4 regions of the Metabacillus rhizosphaerae genome follow, and region 1 is predicted to be linked to each of the others. Evidence: a T-box and tRNA genes for the amino acid it is inferred to sense, from the RefSeq annotation. Region 1 holds a T-box; the other regions hold tRNA genes.

Region 1 (5,504 bases):
CGACGTACTTTACGACGCTTTTCCTGATAATCGGTTAATTTACCTGGGAATGCTTGCCCGATAGGTAAAGTTGTTGGAATATTGTCATAACCATAAAGTCTTGCAACTTCTTCTACTAAGTCCTCTTCAATTGTAATATCACCACGTCGAGTAGGAACAGTTACAGTGATTGTTGAATTATCAAGCTTTACACCGAATTGCAGACGCTCAAATATCGTCTTCATTTCTTCTGCTGAAATATTCATTCCAAGTACACGATTCACTTTCTCAACAGTTGTTTGAACTATAACTGGTTCGAAGGTTGTAGATTGTACCTCAACAGTTCCTTCTAACACCTCGCCACCTGCATATAAGGAGATTAGCTCAGCTGCACGCTCAGCTGCTGGAAGAACACGGTTTGGATCAACACCCTTTTCATAGCGAGCACTTGCTTCACTTCTTAGTCCGTGATCTTTTGATGCATTACGGATTGTTTGCCCGTCGAATAATGCAGATTCTAGTAAAACAGTTTTTGTATCAGATTGTACTTCAGAATTCGCTCCACCCATAACACCTGCAAGAGCAACTGGCTCAGTTCCATTTGTTATCACTAAATGATCTACAGTTAATGTGCGCTCTTGATCGTCCAATGTCACAATCTTCTCACCATCTTTTGCACGACGGACAAGAATTTCCTTCGAGCCTAAGCGGTCATAATCAAATGCATGCAATGGCTGACCATATTCTAACAATACAAAGTTTGTAATGTCGACTACGTTATTATGAGGACGAATACCTGCAGCCATTAATCGAGTTTGCATCCATAATGGTGATGGTGAGATTGTTACATTTTTAATAACCTTTGCTGTGTATAATGGGTTGTCTTCTGTTGCTTCAACCTTTACTGTCACTGCATTCGATGCTTTATCCGCAGTGCTTTCATAAGAAATCTCAGGATATTTCACTTCAAGGTTTAATATGGCAGCAACCTCATGTGCAACGCCAAGCAAACTTAATGCATCTGCACGATTTGGTGTTAAGCCTAACTCAAGGACAGCATCATCAAGGTTTAGTTGCTCAAGTGCATCAGCACCAACTTCTACATCACTTGGGAAGACAAAAATACCTTCAGAGTATTCTTTCGCAACTAGCTTTGATTCAATGCCAAGCTCCTGTAATGAGCAAATCATCCCATTTGATACTTCCCCTCGAAGCTTTGCTTTCTTAATTTTAAAATTCCCCGGTAAAACAGCACCTACAGTTGCAACAGCAACCTTCTGTCCTTTATCCACATTCTTTGCACCACAAATAATTTGAACAATTTCACCGTTTCCAAGATCCACTTGACATTTATTCAGTTTATCAGCATCTGGATGCTGCTCTTTTTCAACGACATGACCGATAACAACACCCTTCATGCCCTCGTTTAATACGTCAACACCCTCTACTTCAATTCCACTCCGTGTAATCTTTTCAGCTAATTCATCAGGTGTGATTCCTGTTAAATCAACATATTCTGCTAACCATTTATATGAAACAAACATGTTAAAAGCCTCCTTATATTGTTAAGAACTATATTAATTTTGCACAATGGATAAGTGCTCGACATCCAGCTCCAGCTTATGCTTGCCTGAGTCTGGTCAAGGCGCTTGCGCTTTTGTTCTTAAGCTCGTTTAAATTGTTTTAAGAATCGTACATCATCTGTATAGAAATGACGGATATCATCAATGCCGTATTTTAACATCGCAATTCGTTCAGGTCCCATTCCGAATGCAAAGCCACTGTATTTCTTTGAATCAAATCCAGCCATTTCCAATACATTTGGATGTACCATCCCAGCTCCTAATATTTCGATCCAACCAGTACCCTTACAAACATTGCAGCCTTTTCCACCACAAGAGAAACAAGAAACATCAACCTCAACAGATGGCTCTGTGAATGGGAAGAAGCTTGGACGTAATCGTATTTCACGCTCATCACCGAACATTTTTTTCGCAAAAACTTCTAGTGTACCTTTCAGGTCGCTCATGCTAATGTTTTCATCTATAACAAGACCTTCAATTTGGGTAAATTGATGGGAGTGTGTAGCGTCATCATTATCACGACGATACACCTTACCAGGACAAATAATTTTCACAGGTCCTTTCCCTTCATGCTTTTGCATCGTTCTTGCCTGTACAGGAGAAGTATGTGTACGTAACAGCAATTCTTCAGTTATATAGAAAGAATCCTGCATATCACGTGCTGGATGTCCTTTAGGAAGGTTCAATGCCTCAAAGTTAAAATAATCTGTTTCTACTTCAGGACCTTCAGCTATTTGATACCCCATACCAAGGAATAGATCTTCGATTTCCTCGACTACTGCTGTTAAAGGATGATGATTTCCAACCCTTACTGGACTACCTGGTAATGTAACATCAATTGTCTCTTTTGCTAGCTTTTGTTCAACAGCTAGTTGCTCTAAATAGTCCTGTTTTCCTGATATCGAAGTAGCAATTGTTTCACGCACTTCATTTGCAAGTGCCCCCATTACAGGGCGTTCTTCAGCTGTAAGCTTACCCATCCCTCTTAAAACCTCAGTAATCGGGCCTTTTTTCCCTAAATATGCTACACGAATGTCATTTAATGCTTTTAAATCCTGCGCTTGTTCAACCTTTTCAAGCGCTTCTTGTTGAAGCTGTTTTAATTGCTCCTGCATTTGTAATTCCTCCTTTATTCATTATGCTTTAATAGTTTTTTTGCAAAATAAAAAACCCGCCCCTAAAAGGGACGAGTTTGAATTCGCGTTACCACCCTTGTTAACTGTATATACATAGTCCTCATACAGCTCACTTCATTTCCATAACGGTAAAAACCGGAGCACCTTTACGTTCTAGAGGTCGGAGTGGGAGGTTAGAAGTTGGTAAAACCTTTCTTCTCTGTACTCTATTGCGGTCCAAGTGTCAACTCAAGAGGTGAATTCATTTACTTCAATCCTAAAAATGCTTGCAGTCTAAGGCATTTTTTCCCTGGATGGACGAACTGTAAATTACTAGTCTCTGTCATCGTTTCATTCATATGTAATTTCTATCTTATTATAATCAAAACGATATGTTCCCGCAACCTATCCTTTTAAATGATAAAGAAGGATTCCTGTTGCAATCGCAACGTTTAATGATTCTGCTTCTCCATATATCGGAATATACAAATTCTTACTAGTACTATTCAGTAATTTATTGTTAACACCACTACCCTCGTTGCCAATAATAAGACAAAATTGCTCAGATGGTGAAGCCTCGCGATAGCTTACTCCATTTTGTAAGGAAGTCCCATAGGTAGGAATTTGCTTTTCGTTGTAAATTTCTAGCCACTCAAGTAAATTTCCTTTTACAATTGGTAAATGAAAAATAGATCCTTGGCTAGATCGAATACACTTTGAATTGTAGTGATCAACAGTACCTTCACCTAAAATAATACCGTCAATGCCAGCAGCATCTGCTGTGCGAATAATAGTTCCTAAATTACCTGGGTCTTGAACACTATCCACTAGAAGAATTCTTTTCCATGCCTCTGCTGAATGCTGTAATTGAAATTCACAAATTGCCGCGACCCCTTGTGGAGTTTCCGTATCACTTATAGCTTTCATTATTTCCTTTGTGATAAGCGTTATATTCAGTTGATCGACATTCCAATGTGTAGGAAGTGTTACATCTTCTGAAACAATTAGATCTTTTATAATTTCTTTTGTTTTTAATGCTTCCTCGACTAAATGTAGACCTTCTATGATATACGTTCCTGTTGCTTCACGTTCTTTTTTTGTATGTAGTTTTCGCCATTGCTTTACTTTTTGATTTTTAACTGATTCTATTCGATCCACAGTAAATCTCCTTTTGCCTATTTCCAATATCTCTTACCAATCATACATAATTCTTCGCCGAATAACAAACGCTAATCATAAGCAGTTAAAAATAACAAAGGAGTGTGTATAGATGAATTTAAATTTACGTCATGCAGTTATTTCAAACGTAACAGGCAATAGCCAAGATCAACTACAGGATACAATTGTTGATGCGATTCAAAGCGGTGAAGAAAAAATGCTTCCAGGTCTTGGAGTTCTTTTTGAGGTTATTTGGCAAAATGCCAATGAACAAGATAAGCAAGAGATGTTAACAACGTTAGAGCAAGGATTAAAAAAATAATGAAAAATGCTGGGTTAAATCTCCCAGCATTTTTCATTTTTATTCAAATGTAATTTTATCTACTGTTTCACGATCCAAGCGTTTTATTACTTCTGTGATCAATTTAACCGCATTTTCATAATCATCACGATGAAGCATAGCAGCATGTGAATGAATGTAACGAGTAGCAATTGTAATCGAAAGTGCTGGTACACCATTTGAAGAAATGTGAATAGCCCCTGAATCTGTTCCCCCTCCTGCAATTGCATCAAATTGATAGGGAATATTTAGTTCGTCTGCTGTATCTGTTACTAAATCGCGTAAACCTTTATGTGATACCATCGATGCATCATAAAGGATTATCTGTGGACCATCACCCATTTTGCTAGCCGCTTCTTTTTCCGAAATACCAGGAGTATCTCCAGCGATACCAACGTCCACCCCAAATGCAATATCAGGCTGAATAAGGTTAGCAGATGTACGGGCTCCACGTAAACCAACTTCCTCTTGAACTGTACCTACTCCATACACAACGTTTGGATGATCTGTTCCACGTAATTGTTTAAGGACGTCAATCGCTATCGCACAGCCAATTCGATTATCCCAGGCTTTTGCAAGTAGCATTTTTTCATTTTTCATAACGGTAAATTCAAAATAAGGAACAATTTGATCACCTGGCATTACACCAAATTCCTTTGCCTCTTCTCGGCTTGATGCACCAATGTCAATAAACATATCCTTAATATCAACCGGTTTTTTACGAGCTTCTGCTGGAAGAATATGTGGCGGCTTGGAACCAATGATTCCTGTCACATCACCTTTTTTCGTTACAATTGTTACGCGCTGTGCCAGCATGACCTGTGACCACCAGCCACCTACTGTTTGAAAGCGAAGAAACCCTTTGTCATCAATTTGCGTAACCATAAAACCGACTTCATCTAAATGGCCAGCAATCATAACTTTAGGACCGCTTTCATTACCAACCTTTTTTGCAACCAAGCTACCTAAATTATCTGTAAATACTTCATCAGAATAGTCTTTTATGTATTTTTTCATGACGTCACGAACTTCACGCTCATTACCAGGAATACCTCTTGCATCTGTTAAATCCTTAAGCATTGTTAATGTTTCATCTAGCTTTGTCATTATATAGCCTCCTTCAATTAACAATATCTTTATTATTATACAATAAAGGCTAAACGAAACGAAATAATGTCCTATAAAGGAAATTAATACCCTTGTTGCTGTCTTTCATGATTAACTTCATTTTTTGAAACATACGCTTTTTCTACCTGCTCATTAGAAAAGCCTAGAAGTTTACCTAAATACAAATATTCCTCAAACATTTTTTTATACTGACTAATGGAT
Region 2 (5,504 bases), 720 kb from region 1:
GAGTGGACATTGCAAGTTTGTCATTCGTCAACATAAAAACAAAAACAATAACAAGAGCAGCAGGGATCAACGCCCAAATAAATGTTTGGGCAATTGAACTAGATAATGCATCTGTGATTTTTTCAAGTATTGGTTCAGGAATTGCTTTTCTTGCTTCAGGTGATAAAAGAGACCGTGGATCACTTCCCTGAAACGCTTGCCCGCTGCCTTCGAAAGAGTCATGCATATGTTCTGAAAAGATGTTCCGCTGGATAATTCCATAAACTGTTATTCCAATTGTCATTCCAAGTTGTCGTACAAAAGAGATTGTTGAATTGGCTGAACCCCTTTGTCTTGCATCCATATGATGAATCGCAGCCATGCTTAATACAGAAAAGGAAGCTCCTGTTCCAAGACCAACAATAATCATGTACAACGTTAAGATCAATTTAGGTGTATCCACTGTCAGTGTACCTAGAAGGTAGATTCCAATAATGAAGATAACTGCGAAAGCCATCATCACATTCCGATATCCGATCCTTGACGCTAAGATTGCCCCTAGCTGACTAGAAACGACAACACCTAGCATCATAGGCAGAAGAATAAGTCCAGAATTTGTAGCAGTTCCCCCTGTGACACCTTGTACGTAAAGAGGGATATAGATTGAAGCGACTATGAAGGCTATTCCATAAAACAAGCCTACAAGAGTACTAGAAGCAAATAATCTGTCCTTAAACATGTTAAACGAAATAACCGGGTCTGATGCTTTCGTTTCGACAACTAAAAATGTTATAAATAAAATGACAAAGCCTACAAATAAACTAATAATATTAATTGAGTCCCAATCATATTCGTTTCCACCAAGCTCTAATGCAAACATAAGACAAATAACCGCACCCACAAGGGTAAAAGCACCAATCCAATCAATCTTTTGCTTAGAATGCTCTAGAGATTCTTGATAATATTTAAAAATTAAAAAGAATGAAATTAGCCCGAGCGGAAGATTAATGTAGAAAATCCAATGCCAGCTTATGTAATCCGTAATATAAGCACCTAGCAACGGACCAAAAATACTTGAAAGACCAAAAACTGCTCCAAACAAGCCTGTCATTTTCCCTCGTTTTTCTGGTGGGAAAATATCAAAAAGAATGGTAAAGGTGATTGGGATTAGCGCACCTCCGCCAATTCCTTGTATAGCTCGATAAACGCTAAGCTGCTCAATACTTTGTGCTGTACCGCAAAGAATGGAACCGAATAAAAAAAGAACAATCCCTAAGATGAAAAATCGTTTGCGTCCAAACATGTCAGACAACTTCCCAAAGATTGGCATACCGGCCATCTCAGCTACCATATAGGCAGAAGTTACCCATATGAATTTATCAAGGCCACCCAAATCTGAAACAATTGTCCCCATCGCTGTTGCTACAATCGTATTGTCCATCGATGACATCAATATAGCTAATAGCAAACCAGCAACAACAAAGCCTATTTTGTTATTCTCAGTATTCAAATGTGTGTCTCCTTTAATCTATTTATGTTGTTTCCTTAATACTATAGATTCACTAAATGAAGACATTAGCCTACACTCTTAAAATCTACAACATTATAATTCCACTTTAACCTTCATATTATCATTCAATTTGACATCCACTAACAGTAATCCTTTGTGAGCCTTCAAGGAGGACACTAATACTTTAAATGTCATTTTATCCAATGAATCAGGCAGCCATACACTTACTTTAGAATCTTGTTTTGTCCATTTTTTTACTTGTTTCCAAAAAGCATTTGACGATAAAAGAGAGCCACAGCAATTCAAAACAAAATAAGGAACTGGGACAACAAAGTGATAATTTTTCTTTGTTACAATCGTTACTTTAATCATTTATCTCACTCAATAATAACGGATACCTTATCGCCGTTTGCAGAGGTAATATCAACGATTTGTCCGTCTATTTCGTTTTCTATCGCTTGCAGAAGAAGATCAATATCAATGTCTTTTACATACATTTCTGCTTGCGGAACCTTGCTCGCAATTCCATGGCCAGCTTTTAAAACAGCTTTAACTAGATTGATTGGCACATTCACATTAATATTATCTCCCTCAGTAGATACAACTTGTACTCTGAGCATCTTTTTATTGTAATCTACTTCTTTTTCCGGTAGATTTCTTGTTTCTGTTCCTCTCATCACCTGTAGAAGTTCAGCTGCTTTTTCTACATCAAGCTTCCCTTCTTGTACCATGGCCATCACTTTAGCTATTTCCTCTTTCATATGCATCCGCCTCACCTTCCTTAATCATGTTAATTGCCTCTTCAGGAGTTATTTCACCCGATTCTAGCATTGAAATTACCTTTTTCTTATCGATCTTACTTTTTGATTGTGCAGCATATCCAAGCGCTTCAATAATTTCATTTAGTTTTCCACGGACTGTAGGGTAAGATATGGATAGCTCCTTTTCTACTTCTTTAATATTTCCCCTACATTTTAAAAAAACTTCGATAAATTGAAGCTGCTCCTGTTCCAGAGAAAAAAATTTAGACATCTCAAATTCATTTTCAATAGTTGTTTGGCAATTTGAACAATGTAATTTTGTAACTTTCAACTTCTTAGTGCATACTGGACAATCTGTTATCAATGGATAAGCCATGATTCTCCCCTTTCACGTTTATATCTATATTTTAATACAGAAATTAAATAATTCAAGTTTATTATTAAATACTTTAATTAATTTATATAAATAAATTAATTTTTGAAATAATATTATAAACATTATGGATCCAATCACTTTTTGGAGGTTAACATATAGAAAAGCCTTTAATCTAACATATAGTATCTTTTTCCAATAAAAAAAGCCAACCTGTATGGTTGACTAGTTTTTGCTTTTTGTGATTACGCGCCTTAGAGGATTCGAACCTCTGACCGACAGCTTAGAAGGCTGTTGCTCTATCCTGCTGAGCTAAAGGCGCACTATATTTACAGTAGAAGAAAACTTCAAAACTCTCACTCTAAGAGAGGTGTTCTTCAGCCATTTTGAGGATTACTCCAAGTAAAATGGCTCCGCAGGTAGGACTCGAACCTACGACCGATCGGTTAACAGCCGATAGCTCTACCACTGAGCTACTGCGGAATAAAAATATGAAATGGTGGGCCTAAATGGACTCGAACCATCGACCTCACGCTTATCAGGCGTGCGCTCTAACCAGCTGAGCTATAGGCCCCCTTTTAAAAATTGGAGCGGGTGAAGGGAATCGAACCCTCATCATCAGCTTGGAAGGCTGAGGTTTTACCACTAAACTACACCCGCAAGTAAATGGGGCGACTGATGGGAATCGAACCCACGAATGCCTGAACCACAATCAGGTGCGTTAACCACTTCGCCACAATCGCCAAAAGAGTTAAATTTAATCTAAAAAATGGTGGCTCGGGACGGAATCGAACCGCCGACACATGGATTTTCAGTCCATTGCTCTACCAACTGAGCTACCGAGCCATAAATTGTTTACGGCTTCCGTTAAGCTTCAAATCTCTTCGTCAACTCCTGCACTCACATCCTCACGTATTGACATACGCTCCGGTGTTCGTTTAGTCGTTTCCTCGACCTTTTCGCTTACCGAAACCCTTTTACTTAAGATTAGTAAAAAAGTAAATATTATCATAATAAAAATGGCGGTCCGGACGGGACTCGAACCCGCGACCTCCTGCGTGACAGGCAGGCATTCTAACCAACTGAACTACCGGACCATTTGGTTGCGGGGACAGGATTTGAACCTGCGACCTTCGGGTTATGAGCCCGACGAGCTACCAGACTGCTCCACCCCGCGATAATAAAAATAATAAAGATATCCTATGAATATTGTTTCTGCTTATACGGACCGTCCCGATTTCAGGAAGTAAATTCAAGATGCAGTTCAATCGGTACGCTGATGTTAATCAATGAAGCATATTCGTTCGTGCTCCACCCCGCGATAATAAAATATAAAATTTTAAAAATATGGAGGAGGAAGGGGGATTCGAACCCCCGCGGGTTTTGACACCCCTGTCGGTTTTCAAGACCGATCCCTTCAGCCGGACTTGGGTATTCCTCCGTAATATGATGGAAACTGGTGGACCTTGTAGGACTCGAACCTACGACCGGACGGTTATGAGCCGTCTGCTCTAACCAGCTGAGCTAAAGGTCCCTGTGTTAATTTCAGTATATATTATTCAATACTACTTAGTAGCCTGTTGTGCTCTAAAGGAAAACCTTATGACTCATTAGATAATATATCATATTAAGTATTATTTCACTTGTACTTGCCGCCCAAATTTCAGAAAGCATATTCAAGTAGCAGCTCAATTTGTGCGCTGAAGTATCGCTTCGATGATTATTCTTTCGTGCTCTAACTAGCTGAGCTAAAGGTCCAAATTGGTAGCGGCGGAGGGAGTCGAACCCACGACCTCACGGGTATGAACCGTACGCTCTAGCCAGCTGAGCTACACCGCCAAAATGGAAATTTATTATTTAACTATATGGTGGAGCCTAGCGGGATCGAACCGCTGACCTCCTGCGTGCAAAGCAGGCGCTCTCCCAGCTGAGCTAAGGCCCCAAAATAAATCTTCAGACTACTTTTAAACTTAATGGCGCGCCCGAGAGGAGTCGAACCCCTAACCTTTTGATCCGTAGTCAAACGCTCTATCCAATTGAGCTACGGGCGCATTTTGTAAGTGGTGCCGAGGACCGGAATCGAACCGGTACGGTAGTCACCTACCGCAGGATTTTAAGTCCTGTGCGTCTGCCAGTTCCGCCACCCCGGCTAACTAAAAATAGGATAAAATTCGACAAAATAATAGCCCCAAATTAGGGGCTTTTACCTGGCAACGTCCTACTCTCACAGGGGGAAACCCCCAACTACCATCGGCGCTGAAGAGCTTAACTTCCGTGTTCGGCATGGGAACGGGTGTGGCCTCTTCGCCATCATTACCAGATAAAATATTAAATTGAAGGGATATTCCTTCAAAACTAGATAACGATTCACAATTCAATTCACTAAGTTTCTCTTATTTTTACAGGAACCGTTAGGCTGCTGTATATTTTGTGGTTAAGTCCTCGATCGATTAGTATCTGTCAGCTCCACACGTCACCGCGCTTCCACCTCAGACCTATCAACCTGATCATCTTTCAGGGATCTTACTAGCTTACGCTATGGGAAATCTCATCTTGAGGGGGGCTTCATGCTTAGATGCTTTCAGCACTTATCCCTTCCGCACATAGCTACCCAGCTATGCCTTTGGCAAGACAACTGGTACACCAGCGGTGCGTCCATCCCGGTCCTCTCGTACTAAGGACAGCTCCTCTCAAATTTCCTACGCCCACGACGGATAGGGACCGAACTGTCTCACGACGTTCTGAACCCAGCTCGCGTACCGCTTTAATGGGCGAACAGCCCAACCCTTGGGACCGACTACAGCCCCAGGATGCGATGAGCCGACATCGAGGTGCCAAACCTCCCCGTCGATGTGGACTCTTGGGGAGATAAGCCTGTTAT
Region 3 (5,504 bases), 2.1 Mb from region 1:
AGCGTTCTAAGGGCTGTGAAGCTAGACCGTAAGGACTAGTGGAGCGCTTAGAAGTGAGAATGCCGGTATGAGTAGCGAAAGAGGGGTGAGAATCCCCTCCACCGAATGCCTAAGGTTTCCTGAGGAAGGCTCGTCCGCTCAGGGTAAGTCGGGACCTAAGCCGAGGCCGAAAGGCGTAGGCGATGGACAACAGGTTGAAATTCCTGTACCACCTCCTCACCATTTGAGCAATGGGGGGACGCAGAAGGATAGGGTAAGCGCGCTGTTGGATATGCGCGTCCAAGCAGTTAGGCTGACAACGAGGCAAATCCCGTTGTCACATAAGGCTGAGCTGTGATGGCGAGGGAACTATAGTACCGAAGTTCCTGATTCCACACTGCCAAGAAAAGCCTCTAGCGAGGTGAGAGGTGCCCGTACCGCAAACCGACACAGGTAGGCGAGGAGAGAATCCTAAGGTGAGCGAGAGAACTCTCGTTAAGGAACTCGGCAAAATGACCCCGTAACTTCGGGAGAAGGGGTGCTTTTTAGGGTGAATAGCCCGGAAAAGCCGCAGTGAATAGGCCCAGGCGACTGTTTAGCAAAAACACAGGTCTCTGCGAAGCCGCAAGGCGAAGTATAGGGGCTGACGCCTGCCCGGTGCTGGAAGGTTAAGGGGAGAGGTTAGCGTAAGCGAAGCTTTGAACCGAAGCCCCAGTAAACGGCGGCCGTAACTATAACGGTCCTAAGGTAGCGAAATTCCTTGTCGGGTAAGTTCCGACCCGCACGAAAGGCGTAACGATCTGGGCACTGTCTCAACGAGAGACTCGGTGAAATTATAGTACCTGTGAAGATGCAGGTTACCCGCGACAGGACGGAAAGACCCCGTGGAGCTTTACTGTAGCCTGATATTGAATTTTGGTACAGCTTGTACAGGATAGGTAGGAGCCTGAGAAGCCGGAGCGCTAGCTTCGGTGGAGGCGTCGGTGGGATACTACCCTGGCTGTATTGAAATTCTAACCCACAGCCCTTATCGGGCTGGGAGACAGTGTCAGGTGGGCAGTTTGACTGGGGCGGTCGCCTCCTAAAATGTAACGGAGGCGCCCAAAGGTTCCCTCAGAATGGTTGGAAATCATTCGTAGAGTGTAAAGGCACAAGGGAGCTTGACTGCGAGACCTACAAGTCGAGCAGGGACGAAAGTCGGGCTTAGTGATCCGGTGGTTCCGCATGGAAGGGCCATCGCTCAACGGATAAAAGCTACCCCGGGGATAACAGGCTTATCTCCCCCAAGAGTCCACATCGACGGGGAGGTTTGGCACCTCGATGTCGGCTCATCGCATCCTGGGGCTGTAGTCGGTCCCAAGGGTTGGGCTGTTCGCCCATTAAAGCGGTACGCGAGCTGGGTTCAGAACGTCGTGAGACAGTTCGGTCCCTATCCGTCGTGGGCGTAGGAAATTTGAGAGGAGCTGTCCTTAGTACGAGAGGACCGGGATGGACGCACCGCTGGTGTACCAGTTGTCTTGCCAAAGGCATAGCTGGGTAGCTATGTGCGGAAGGGATAAGTGCTGAAAGCATCTAAGCATGAAGCCCCCCTCAAGATGAGATTTCCCATAGCGTAAGCTAGTAAGATCCCTGAAAGATGATCAGGTTGATAGGTCTGAGGTGGAAGCGCGGTGACGTGTGGAGCTGACAGATACTAATCGATCGAGGACTTAACCTAATAAAGGCGTTAAATGAAGTGAATTGAATTGTGAATCGTTATCTAGTTTTGAAGGAATATAAAAAGTTTAAAAAAACACTTGAAATATTCTTCTAAAATAGTATAATAGTCTTTGTCACAAATGTCTGGTGATGATGGCGAAGAGGTCACACCCGTTCCCATGCCGAACACGGAAGTTAAGCTCTTCAGCGCCGATGGTAGTTGGGGGTTTCCCCCTGTGAGAGTAGGACGTCGCCAGGCTGTTATATTATATTATTCCGCAGTAGCTCAGTGGTAGAGCTATCGGCTGTTAACCGATCGGTCGTAGGTTCGAGTCCTACCTGCGGAGCCATTTTGGAGAGCTGTCCGAGTGGCCGAAGGAGCACGATTGGAAATCGTGTAGGCGGTGTAAGCTGTCTCAAGGGTTCAAATCCCTTGCTCTCCGCCACTACTTATAATAAATAATGGCCCGTTGGTCAAGCGGTTAAGACACCGCCCTTTCACGGCGGTAACACGGGTTCGAATCCCGTACGGGTCACCATATGGAGGATTAGCTCAGCTGGGAGAGCATCTGCCTTACAAGCAGAGGGTCGGCGGTTCGATCCCGTCATCCTCCACCATTTTAAAACTTAGAACAACTATTATTATCGCGGGGTGGAGCAGTCTGGTAGCTCGTCGGGCTCATAACCCGAAGGTCGCAGGTTCAAATCCTGTCCCCGCAACCAAATGGTCCGGTAGTTCAGTTGGTTAGAATGCCTGCCTGTCACGCAGGAGGTCGCGGGTTCGAGTCCCGTCCGGACCGCCATTTATTTAATAAGAAAAATTACTTTTTTACTTTTCTTAAGTAAAAGGGTTTCGGTAAGCAAAAAGGTCGAGGAAACGACTAAACGAACACCGGAGCGTATGTTAATACGTGAGGATGTGAGTGCAGGAGTTGACGAAGAGATTTGAAGCTTAACGGAAGCCGTAAACTTAATGGCTCGGTAGCTCAGTTGGTAGAGCAATGGACTGAAAATCCATGTGTCGGCGGTTCGATTCCGTCCCGAGCCACCTTTAAAGAAAAGATTTTGAAATTTAAGTATGCCGGTGTAGCTCAACTGGTAGAGCAACTGACTTGTAATCAGTAGGTTGGGGGTTCAAGTCCTCTTGCCGGCACTGTTTCACACATATGGAGGGGTAGCGAAGTGGCTAAACGCGGCGGACTGTAAATCCGCTCCTTAGGGTTCGGCAGTTCGAATCTGCCCCCCTCCACCATTTAAAATAGGGGCATAGTTTAACGGTAGAATAGAGGTCTCCAAAACCTTTGGTGTGGGTTCGATTCCTACTGCCCCTGCCAATTTAAAATATAGTGGCGATTGTGGCGAAGTGGTTAACGCACCTGATTGTGGTTCAGGCATTCGTGGGTTCGATTCCCATCAGTCGCCCCATTTATTTTATATTAAAAATAACTCTCATGAAAATTCATCGATGGGCTATAGCCAAGCGGTAAGGCATCGCACTTTGACTGCGACATGCGTTGGTTCGAATCCAGCTAGCCCAGCCATTTCTTATACACATTTTCGTTTCTCTTGCATAGGCTAGAGTATACGGTTAAATAAGTTAGATTGCGGAAGTAGTTCAGTGGTAGAACACCACCTTGCCAAGGTGGGGGTCGCGGGTTCGAATCCCGTCTTCCGCTCCAGTTTTATGAATGGCGGCATAGCCAAGTGGTAAGGCAGAGGTCTGCAAAACCTTTATCACCGGTTCAAATCCGGTTGCCGCCTCCATTTAAACTACACCCTTGCCGGGGTGGCGGAACTGGCAGACGCACAGGACTTAAAATCCTGCGGTAGGTGACTACCGTACCGGTTCGATTCCGGTCCTCGGCACTTTTGATTTTATTTTTTTTGCCAGTGTGGCGGAATTGGCAGACGCGCACGACTCAAAATCGTGTTCCGTGAGGAGTGTCGGTTCGACCCCGACCACTGGTATCAAATGGAATTCTCGAACGTTATAGCGACGTTATTTCGGCGTAATTATTCGCAGAAATAACGTCGCTTTTTTGCGTTTAAGGCTATGATAAATGTAGATATATATTCAAACCCGTAAATACGAATTTATAACTTAAGCAGCATATACTAAAAAATAAGAATCACATAACTATTGCTTTATTAGAGGATAATAATCTAAGAGGTGATAATATGGAAAAAGATAAATTAAAACTCACATCTTCCGAAATAGGAACATTGTGGGGAGAATATGTAAACGGAACAATGACAGATGTAGTAAATAGATATATGTTCTCTATAATTGAGGATGAGTCAATAAAAAATATTTTTGAGGATGCTATCAAGACCTTCGAAAAACAAAAGAAACAAATCGTGATTATTATGGAAAACGAAGGGTTTCCAGTTCCAATTGGATTTACTGAATCTGACCTCAACAAAGGTGCAGAAAGACTGTTTACTGATATATTTTGCTTAAATTATTTACATATCATGACTTTACATGGTTTGCTCGGTCATATCACTTCATTAGGTGTTTCTGTTAGAAAAGACTTACGAGATTATTACGATTCATGCGATAACGATGCAAAAAAAATGTATCATCAAACTATTGAATTGTTGCTTGAGAAAGGGAATTTTCAAAGAGACCCTTTATTTTATCCTTCGAAGAACCCTGAATTTATTTCTAGCCAAGATTTCACAGATGGATTTTTCGGAAAAGGGAGACGTTTAGCTGCAACAGAAATCATCAGTATTTCTTTCAACCTTAAAAAGAGTATTATGGCTAAAACTCTTTCTATTGGATTTAGTCAGGTCTCTCAATCAAAAGAAGTAAGAAAGTTTTTAGAGAAGTCTGAGAAAACAGCTGATGGTCAAATAAAATCCCTTACAAAAATAATGCACAAGGATAATTTACCAGCTCCTAAGTCGTGGGAAACAGAAGTGACAACTTCAACGGACTCTCCTTTTTCTGATAAGTTAATGTTGTATCATATGGGCTTCTTGTTTCAAGCTGCACAATTGTATCACGGGGCAGGTTTAGCATCAGCCATGAGAACAGACCTTGCAACGGTTTACGAAGGTGTCATACTTAAAAATCTAATTGTAACAAAAGAATGGTTTAATATTATGGTGAAAAATAAATGGTTAGAACAACCACCACTTGCTCCTAATAGAAAAGAAATAGCAAAAGAAAAATAATAAATACATTGTTACATGGTATGTATAAGTGAATAAGAATCCATTTGAAAGACTTATGTGGAGCATCGCACTTCCTGGATTTGGAGTATTTAAACGGTAAGTATTTTAAAGGCACAGTTTTATTGATACTTAAATTTCTGATTAATGTACAAGCCAATTTTAACCAGGTAATACTTCTAAGTTTTCATGGTGAAATTTGTGGTGCCATAAAACATGCAGATTATCAGTGGTTGATGTTTTATTCTTATTGGATCCTGTTTGGTTAGCCAATGTTATTTTTGATTCGAGGAATATCGATTGGAATAGTTATTCAAAAAATCATGATATTAACACTACATAAATAAAAAATGCTATATTTATTCGCCTTTTTCCGCTCATTACACACGTAACAGCATAAATAAAAGAGCCTATTAACCATGATTGTAAATATGCCAATGGTTGTAGGCCTTTATTTAACTTGTCACTACTTACACTTTCTGATTATCGGTGTGGCGGAATTGGCAGACGCTCACGACTCAAAATCGAATTCCTCGGTTAAATGCTCAAGAAATTGATATTGCCGTTGAGCTAATCGAGTTTAATACTCGGACATTTGAAGGTACGAAGTCGGTATTGATAGCCGATGCCGTGCGGGAAAGTTTATT
Region 4 (5,504 bases), 920 kb from region 1:
GGGCTTAGTGATCCGGTGGTTCCGCATGGAAGGGCCATCGCTCAACGGATAAAAGCTACCCCGGGGATAACAGGCTTATCTCCCCCAAGAGTCCACATCGACGGGGAGGTTTGGCACCTCGATGTCGGCTCATCGCATCCTGGGGCTGTAGTCGGTCCCAAGGGTTGGGCTGTTCGCCCATTAAAGCGGTACGCGAGCTGGGTTCAGAACGTCGTGAGACAGTTCGGTCCCTATCCGTCGTGGGCGTAGGAAATTTGAGAGGAGCTGTCCTTAGTACGAGAGGACCGGGATGGACGCACCGCTGGTGTACCAGTTGTCTTGCCAAAGGCATAGCTGGGTAGCTATGTGCGGAAGGGATAAGTGCTGAAAGCATCTAAGCATGAAGCCCCCCTCAAGATGAGATTTCCCATAGCGTAAGCTAGTAAGATCCCTGAAAGATGATCAGGTTGATAGGTCTGAGGTGGAAGCGCGGTGACGTGTGGAGCTGACAGATACTAATCGATCGAGGACTTAACCTAAATAGAAAAGCGGAAGAAGCTTAGCTTTTATCCATAGGGAATTGGAGCGACCTTAGAAGAAGTCGTTCTTTGACTTCGTACGAGATAGCGAAATTACCGTAGGATTTGGCTTCTGTAGCTGGACAAAGTAAAAGCGTAAACTCAGTGAATTGAATTGTAAATCGTTATCTAGTTTTGAAGGAACAACCTTTCAATTAAATTTGTCTGGTAATGATGGCGAAGAGGCCACACCCGTTCCCATGCCGAACACGGAAGTTAAGCTCTTCAGCGCCGATGGTAGTTGGGGGTTTCCCCCTGTGAGAGTAGGACGTTGCCAGGCAATAGCCCCTTATTCGGGGCTATTATTTTGTTTGTTTTTGTAATTGGCCCGTTGGTCAAGCGGTTAAGACACCGCCCTTTCACGGCGGTAACACGGGTTCGAATCCCGTACGGGTCACCATTTGGAGGATTAGCTCAGCTGGGAGAGCATCTGCCTTACAAGCAGAGGGTCGGCGGTTCGATCCCGTCATCCTCCACCATCTAAATCTATTGTGCCGGTGTAGCTCAACTGGTAGAGCAACTGACTTGTAATCAGTAGGTTGGGGGTTCAAGTCCTCTTGCCGGCACCACTTTATTATTTATATATGAGCCATTAGCTCAGTTGGTAGAGCACGATCGAATAAGCATCAAAGCGATACTTCAGCGCACATATTGAACTACTACTTGATTAGACTTTCTGGAATATGGGCGTCATTACAAGTGCAAAACAACATAATACTACTCATTTTTATAATGAGCCATTAGCTCAGTTGGTAGAGCATCTGACTTTTAATCAGAGGGTCGAAGGTTCGAGTCCTTCATGGCTCATCATATACACATCTTGCGGGTGTGGCGGAATTGGCAGACGCGCTAGACTTAGGATCTAGTGTCCTTGTGACGTGGGGGTTCAAGTCCCTTCACCCGCATCTCTACATTAGCAAAGTGCCGGGGTGGCGGAACTGGCAGACGCACAGGACTTAAAATCCTGCGGTAGGTGACTACCGTACCGGTTCGATTCCGGTCCTCGGCACCACTTAGAAAAGCGGAGAAAGCCCGCTTAAACCGATAGGATGTTGGAGCTTCTGAGAAGGAGTCGTTGTTTGACTCCGCAGGAAGAAGTGAAACAGCCGTACGGTTTGGCTTTCGTAGCTAGACAAATATATTTAATGCGCCCGTAGCTCAATTGGATAGAGCGTTTGACTACGGATCAAAAGGTTAGGGGTTCGACTCCTCTCGGGCGCGCCATATAACCGGGAAGTAGCTCAGCTTGGTAGAGCACTTGGTTTGGGACCAAGGGGTCGCAGGTTCGAATCCTGTCTTCCCGACCAGTCAAAGTTTTTGGTTATATAAGGTCCATATATTTGGAGGAATACCCAAGTCCGGCTGAAGGGATCGGTCTTGAAAACCGACAGGGGTGTCAAAACCCGCGGGGGTTCGAATCCCCCTTCCTCCTCCATACTTTTTTTAATTAAAATTTATATTTCTATTATCGCGGGGTGGAGCAGTCTGGTAGCTCGTCGGGCTCATAACCCGAAGGTCGCAGGTTCAAATCCTGTCCCCGCAACCAAATTCAGTTGACGAAACTCAGTTACTCTTACTTCTTAGCAAGGAAACATAGGAGTGTTTTAGTGCAACCAAAATGGTCCGGTAGTTCAGTTGGTTAGAATGCCTGCCTGTCACGCAGGAGGTCGCGGGTTCGAGTCCCGTCCGGACCGCCATTTTTATTTTTAAAACTCCCTTGTCTCAAGGAGAAGGGTTTCAATAAGCGAGAAGGTCGAGGAAGCGACTGAGCGAACACCGGAGCGTATGTAAATACGTGAGGATGTGAGCGATGGAGCTGACGAAGAGATTCGAAGCTTAGTGGAAGCCGTAAACTAAATGGCTCGGTAGCTCAGTTGGTAGAGCAATGGACTGAAAATCCATGTGTCGGCGGTTCGATTCCGTCCCGAGCCACCATTTAACATAAATTATCTAAATATTGAAAATACGCGGAGGGGTAGCGAAGTGGCTAAACGCGGCGGACTGTAAATCCGCTCCTTAGGGTTCGGCAGTTCGAATCTGCCCCCCTCCACCATTTAAAATAGGGGCATAGTTTAACGGTAGAATAGAGGTCTCCAAAACCTTTGATGTGGGTTCGATTCCTACTGCCCCTGCCAGTTTAAAATATAGTGGCGATTGTGGCGAAGTGGTTAACGCACCTGATTGTGGTTCAGGCATTCGTGGGTTCGATTCCCATCAGTCGCCCCATTTACTTGCGGGTGTAGTTTAGTGGTAAAACCTCAGCCTTCCAAGCTGATGATGAGGGTTCGATTCCCTTCACCCGCTCCAATTTTTAAAATGGGCCTATAGCTCAGCTGGTTAGAGCGCACGCCTGATAAGCGTGAGGTCGATGGTTCGAGTCCATTTAGGCCCATCATTTAATATTTTATTTTGTGCCTTTAGCACAGCTGGATAGAGCAACAGCCTTCTAAGCCGTCGGTCAGAGGTTCGAAACCTCTAAGGCACGTTTAAACTAATCTAACTTGGATTAGTTTTTTTGCATTGAATTCTCTTTACAAAGCTGTAGATCACAAATAAGAATAAACCTTTATAAGGAGAGACGTTTATTTCTTTAATTCTTCACTTTTAAATATTCTAACAATGTCTTTTCGCAGAAGTCCTTATGTGTCTCCTCCGACATCGGTCTTTAGCTATCGCTTCCAGCACGATCTCCAAAGTCATCCACTCAATTCGAAGTATTCTTACAGTCATTTTCAGCATCAGCCATAAATTTCCCAATTTTTCTCTTAAAACTTGCAAAATTTTTTTCTGAAGAAATAGAAGGAATATCAGATCGAAGAGGGTGCAAATGAATAAATTTAATAAAATAACAGCCATCGCATCGAAGTTCTTGCTTTGTTTTTCGTAGAAAATTTATAAAGATTTTTTATTTTATATGTATAAGATATTAATAGTTTGGGAATCATGTAGATAAGAATAAAGAAGGGAGACATGTATTGATGGAGAAAAAACATATTTTATCTGATTTTGTTAAGGGGGACCGATTTGAATTAAATTCTTATTTAACTTATTTATTTGATAAATTTAATGCTGATGTTAAGGATCATTCAAAAGATAATCTGGTAAAACAATGGATTAACTGAACTGAAGGGAAAAAATTATGAGTGTAGAAATCGTATAAGCGACCTTTTTATTCTGATTAGAATAGAAATGGTCGCTTTGTTGTTTTTATTATACTTAGGAAATCTGCTGCAATTAAGATAGGTGATGAAGTGAAACTTACATTAGTTGAAAGATGTTACATTGGAACAGATGATGCTACCCTCAATTAAACTCACCCATACTACAAGAGTAAAAAGTTATTTGGAGTAATATGATTTTTTCTACTGTTAATTAAAGAAATACAATGAGCCAATCGCTCTACCCCTAGTTTAATTTGACTCTCGTTCACTTGTGAGATGCTTAATCGAAGGAGATTTTCCTTTTTATATTCTGGCAAAAACATTCTAGAGGCATCATCAACAAATATACGCTGCTCGTTTAGCATATGAACTACCTGTTTTGCTGTCACATTTTCGGGCAAACTGATGGATAGATAGAACCCTGAAGTCGGTTTTGAAAAATGAGTATCAGCCGGTAGCAATAATTCACAGGCTTCTTGAAGGATTTGCATTTTAGTATGGTATACCTCTTTTATTTTTTTGAGATGGCTATTAAACATTCCACTTTTTAAATAGATTTCTAGAGCACCTTGTGAAAGTGCTGAACTATTAAAATCCGAACTAAATTTATATCGTAAAAAATTGTTAATCATTAATGTAGGAAGAACGATTGTAGCAATCCTTAACCCTGGGAGGAATATTTTCGAAAAGCTTTTAATATAAATCACTCTCCCTGAAGGATCGAAAGAAAATAAAGGATCGGATTTTGCATTTGGGTCAAGGTCTCCTAAAAAATCATCTTCCACTATATATACATCGTATTTTTCAGCTAACTCAACGATTTTTTTCTTTTCGCTATTCGAGTAACAATGTCCAAGTGGATTGTGAAATCTCGGGATTATATAGAAAAACTTTATATCGTTATTTCGAAAAATGTATTCCAGACGATCGAGATCAATGCCTTCCATCGATAACTCAATTCCAAAAGTATTAGCTTTTTGTATATTGATGGACTCAATGAATCCGAAATAAGTAGGCTGTTCAATTAGAATATTGTTTTTTCCATTTGGAAACGGCATTGAAACTAATAAATTAAGTGCTTGCTGCGAACCAGAAACAACAACTACTCTATCGGGTTGAGTGAACACCTGTAGATTCTGCAAATATTTCACTAACTGGACTCGTAATGAGTAAAGCCCTTGTTGATCAGAGTATGTAAAAAGCTCTTCTTTATATTGTTCAATTGCTTGATTCATACAATGTTGAAATTCAACATAAGGCATAACGTTTTTATCTGGACCAGCAGACAAGAAATCAATCACGTCATTTTCATTGGTCGCATGTTGAAATTCATTCAAAACAAAGTAGCCACTTTTAGGAACAGAATAAATTAAATGCTCTTTTTCTAGTTCTTCGTATGCTTTAATGACAGTATTTTTGCTACATGAAAAATGCTCAGATAGCTGACGAACAGAAGGAAGTTTACTCCCTGCAATAAGCGACCTATCTGCTAGCTGAAGCTTAATTTCTTCCATTATCTCAATATATTTTGAGCTCATACATTTATCCTCCTTCAACTGTACTGGTACAGATGGGTAAAAAAATGGTTTATTTTTATTGTGTGTACCTATTAATATGTTAATTATATCAGAACTGTTTTTTAAGAAAAGCAGAAAATGGTACAGATATAATACGAAGTAAAAAGGTAGGTAGGATATGATGCAGAGTGAAACCAGAGAGAAATTTGGGTTATTGTTAGGATTAGTAGGTGTTATTTGTTTTAGCTTAACGCTCCCTTCTACAAGTA

Evidence for each region. The T-box of region 1 lies ahead of pheS (phenylalanine--tRNA ligase subunit alpha). A T-box ahead of a tRNA ligase gene usually reads a tRNA of that ligase, here a tRNA-Phe.
Region 2: it encodes a tRNA-Phe, which carries the amino acid that the T-box ahead of pheS (phenylalanine--tRNA ligase subunit alpha) is inferred to sense. The anticodon was not compared.
Region 3: it encodes a tRNA-Phe, which carries the amino acid that the T-box ahead of pheS (phenylalanine--tRNA ligase subunit alpha) is inferred to sense. The anticodon was not compared.
Region 4: it encodes a tRNA-Phe, which carries the amino acid that the T-box ahead of pheS (phenylalanine--tRNA ligase subunit alpha) is inferred to sense. The anticodon was not compared.

Annotation. Positions count from the first base shown of each region.
Region 1 covers NZ_CP147403.1:2,229,822-2,235,325, reverse strand. Annotated here, with positions in the region: gene pheT (phenylalanine--tRNA ligase subunit beta) at 1-1,523, opposite strand, end outside; gene pheS (phenylalanine--tRNA ligase subunit alpha) at 1,643-2,677, opposite strand; T-box leader at 2,742-3,033, opposite strand; gene WCV66_RS10850 (TrmH family RNA methyltransferase) at 3,083-3,835, opposite strand; gene sspI (small acid-soluble spore protein SspI) at 3,948-4,157, shown strand; gene WCV66_RS10840 (M42 family metallopeptidase) at 4,197-5,282, opposite strand; gene WCV66_RS10835 (dUTP diphosphatase) at 5,366-5,504, opposite strand, start outside.
Region 2 covers NZ_CP147403.1:1,513,035-1,518,538, reverse strand. Annotated here, with positions in the region: gene WCV66_RS07270 (MDR family MFS transporter) at 1-1,489, opposite strand, end outside; gene WCV66_RS07265 (hypothetical protein) at 1,583-1,861, opposite strand; gene WCV66_RS07260 (SHOCT-like domain-containing protein) at 1,867-2,250, opposite strand; gene WCV66_RS07255 (DUF2089 domain-containing protein) at 2,231-2,626, opposite strand; tRNA gene WCV66_RS07250 (tRNA-Arg) at 2,872-2,945, opposite strand; tRNA gene WCV66_RS07245 (tRNA-Asn) at 3,032-3,106, opposite strand; tRNA gene WCV66_RS07240 (tRNA-Ile) at 3,121-3,197, opposite strand; tRNA gene WCV66_RS07235 (tRNA-Gly) at 3,210-3,283, opposite strand; tRNA gene WCV66_RS07230 (tRNA-His) at 3,291-3,366, opposite strand; tRNA gene WCV66_RS07225 (tRNA-Phe) at 3,394-3,469, opposite strand; tRNA gene WCV66_RS07220 (tRNA-Asp) at 3,644-3,720, opposite strand; tRNA gene WCV66_RS07215 (tRNA-Met) at 3,724-3,800, opposite strand; tRNA gene WCV66_RS07210 (tRNA-Ser) at 3,972-4,064, opposite strand; tRNA gene WCV66_RS07205 (tRNA-Ile) at 4,081-4,157, opposite strand; tRNA gene WCV66_RS07200 (tRNA-Met) at 4,386-4,462, opposite strand; tRNA gene WCV66_RS07195 (tRNA-Ala) at 4,490-4,565, opposite strand; tRNA gene WCV66_RS07190 (tRNA-Arg) at 4,598-4,674, opposite strand; tRNA gene WCV66_RS07185 (tRNA-Leu) at 4,685-4,773, opposite strand; rRNA gene rrf (5S ribosomal RNA) at 4,829-4,944, opposite strand; rRNA gene WCV66_RS07175 (23S ribosomal RNA) at 5,054-5,504, opposite strand, start outside.
Region 3 covers NZ_CP147403.1:86,860-92,363, reverse strand. Annotated here, with positions in the region: rRNA gene WCV66_RS00550 (23S ribosomal RNA) at 1-1,696, shown strand, start outside; rRNA gene rrf (5S ribosomal RNA) at 1,821-1,936, shown strand; tRNA gene WCV66_RS00540 (tRNA-Asn) at 1,953-2,027, shown strand; tRNA gene WCV66_RS00535 (tRNA-Ser) at 2,032-2,123, shown strand; tRNA gene WCV66_RS00530 (tRNA-Glu) at 2,142-2,216, shown strand; tRNA gene WCV66_RS00525 (tRNA-Val) at 2,220-2,295, shown strand; tRNA gene WCV66_RS00520 (tRNA-Met) at 2,324-2,400, shown strand; tRNA gene WCV66_RS00515 (tRNA-Asp) at 2,404-2,480, shown strand; tRNA gene WCV66_RS00510 (tRNA-Phe) at 2,653-2,725, shown strand; tRNA gene WCV66_RS00505 (tRNA-Thr) at 2,758-2,830, shown strand; tRNA gene WCV66_RS00500 (tRNA-Tyr) at 2,846-2,929, shown strand; tRNA gene WCV66_RS00495 (tRNA-Trp) at 2,938-3,011, shown strand; tRNA gene WCV66_RS00490 (tRNA-His) at 3,027-3,102, shown strand; tRNA gene WCV66_RS00485 (tRNA-Gln) at 3,144-3,218, shown strand; tRNA gene WCV66_RS00480 (tRNA-Gly) at 3,282-3,356, shown strand; tRNA gene WCV66_RS00475 (tRNA-Cys) at 3,368-3,441, shown strand; tRNA gene WCV66_RS00470 (tRNA-Leu) at 3,458-3,543, shown strand; tRNA gene WCV66_RS00465 (tRNA-Leu) at 3,564-3,645, shown strand; gene WCV66_RS00460 (DUF3231 family protein) at 3,856-4,860, shown strand; partial or broken gene WCV66_RS26765 (hypothetical protein) at 4,916-5,102, shown strand.
Region 4 covers NZ_CP147403.1:1,306,295-1,311,798, forward strand. Annotated here, with positions in the region: rRNA gene WCV66_RS06185 (23S ribosomal RNA) at 1-518, shown strand, start outside; rRNA gene rrf (5S ribosomal RNA) at 722-837, shown strand; tRNA gene WCV66_RS06195 (tRNA-Glu) at 883-957, shown strand; tRNA gene WCV66_RS06200 (tRNA-Val) at 961-1,036, shown strand; tRNA gene WCV66_RS06205 (tRNA-Thr) at 1,051-1,126, shown strand; tRNA gene WCV66_RS06210 (tRNA-Lys) at 1,292-1,364, shown strand; tRNA gene WCV66_RS06215 (tRNA-Leu) at 1,380-1,462, shown strand; tRNA gene WCV66_RS06220 (tRNA-Leu) at 1,481-1,569, shown strand; tRNA gene WCV66_RS06225 (tRNA-Arg) at 1,705-1,781, shown strand; tRNA gene WCV66_RS06230 (tRNA-Pro) at 1,788-1,864, shown strand; tRNA gene WCV66_RS06235 (tRNA-Ser) at 1,900-1,992, shown strand; tRNA gene WCV66_RS06240 (tRNA-Met) at 2,027-2,103, shown strand; tRNA gene WCV66_RS06245 (tRNA-Asp) at 2,178-2,254, shown strand; tRNA gene WCV66_RS06250 (tRNA-Phe) at 2,417-2,492, shown strand; tRNA gene WCV66_RS06255 (tRNA-Tyr) at 2,527-2,610, shown strand; tRNA gene WCV66_RS06260 (tRNA-Trp) at 2,619-2,692, shown strand; tRNA gene WCV66_RS06265 (tRNA-His) at 2,708-2,783, shown strand; tRNA gene WCV66_RS06270 (tRNA-Gly) at 2,791-2,864, shown strand; tRNA gene WCV66_RS06275 (tRNA-Ile) at 2,876-2,949, shown strand; tRNA gene WCV66_RS06280 (tRNA-Arg) at 2,969-3,042, shown strand; gene WCV66_RS06285 (hypothetical protein) at 3,536-3,679, shown strand; gene WCV66_RS06290 (PLP-dependent aminotransferase family protein) at 3,880-5,256, opposite strand; gene WCV66_RS06295 (DMT family transporter) at 5,417-5,504, shown strand, end outside.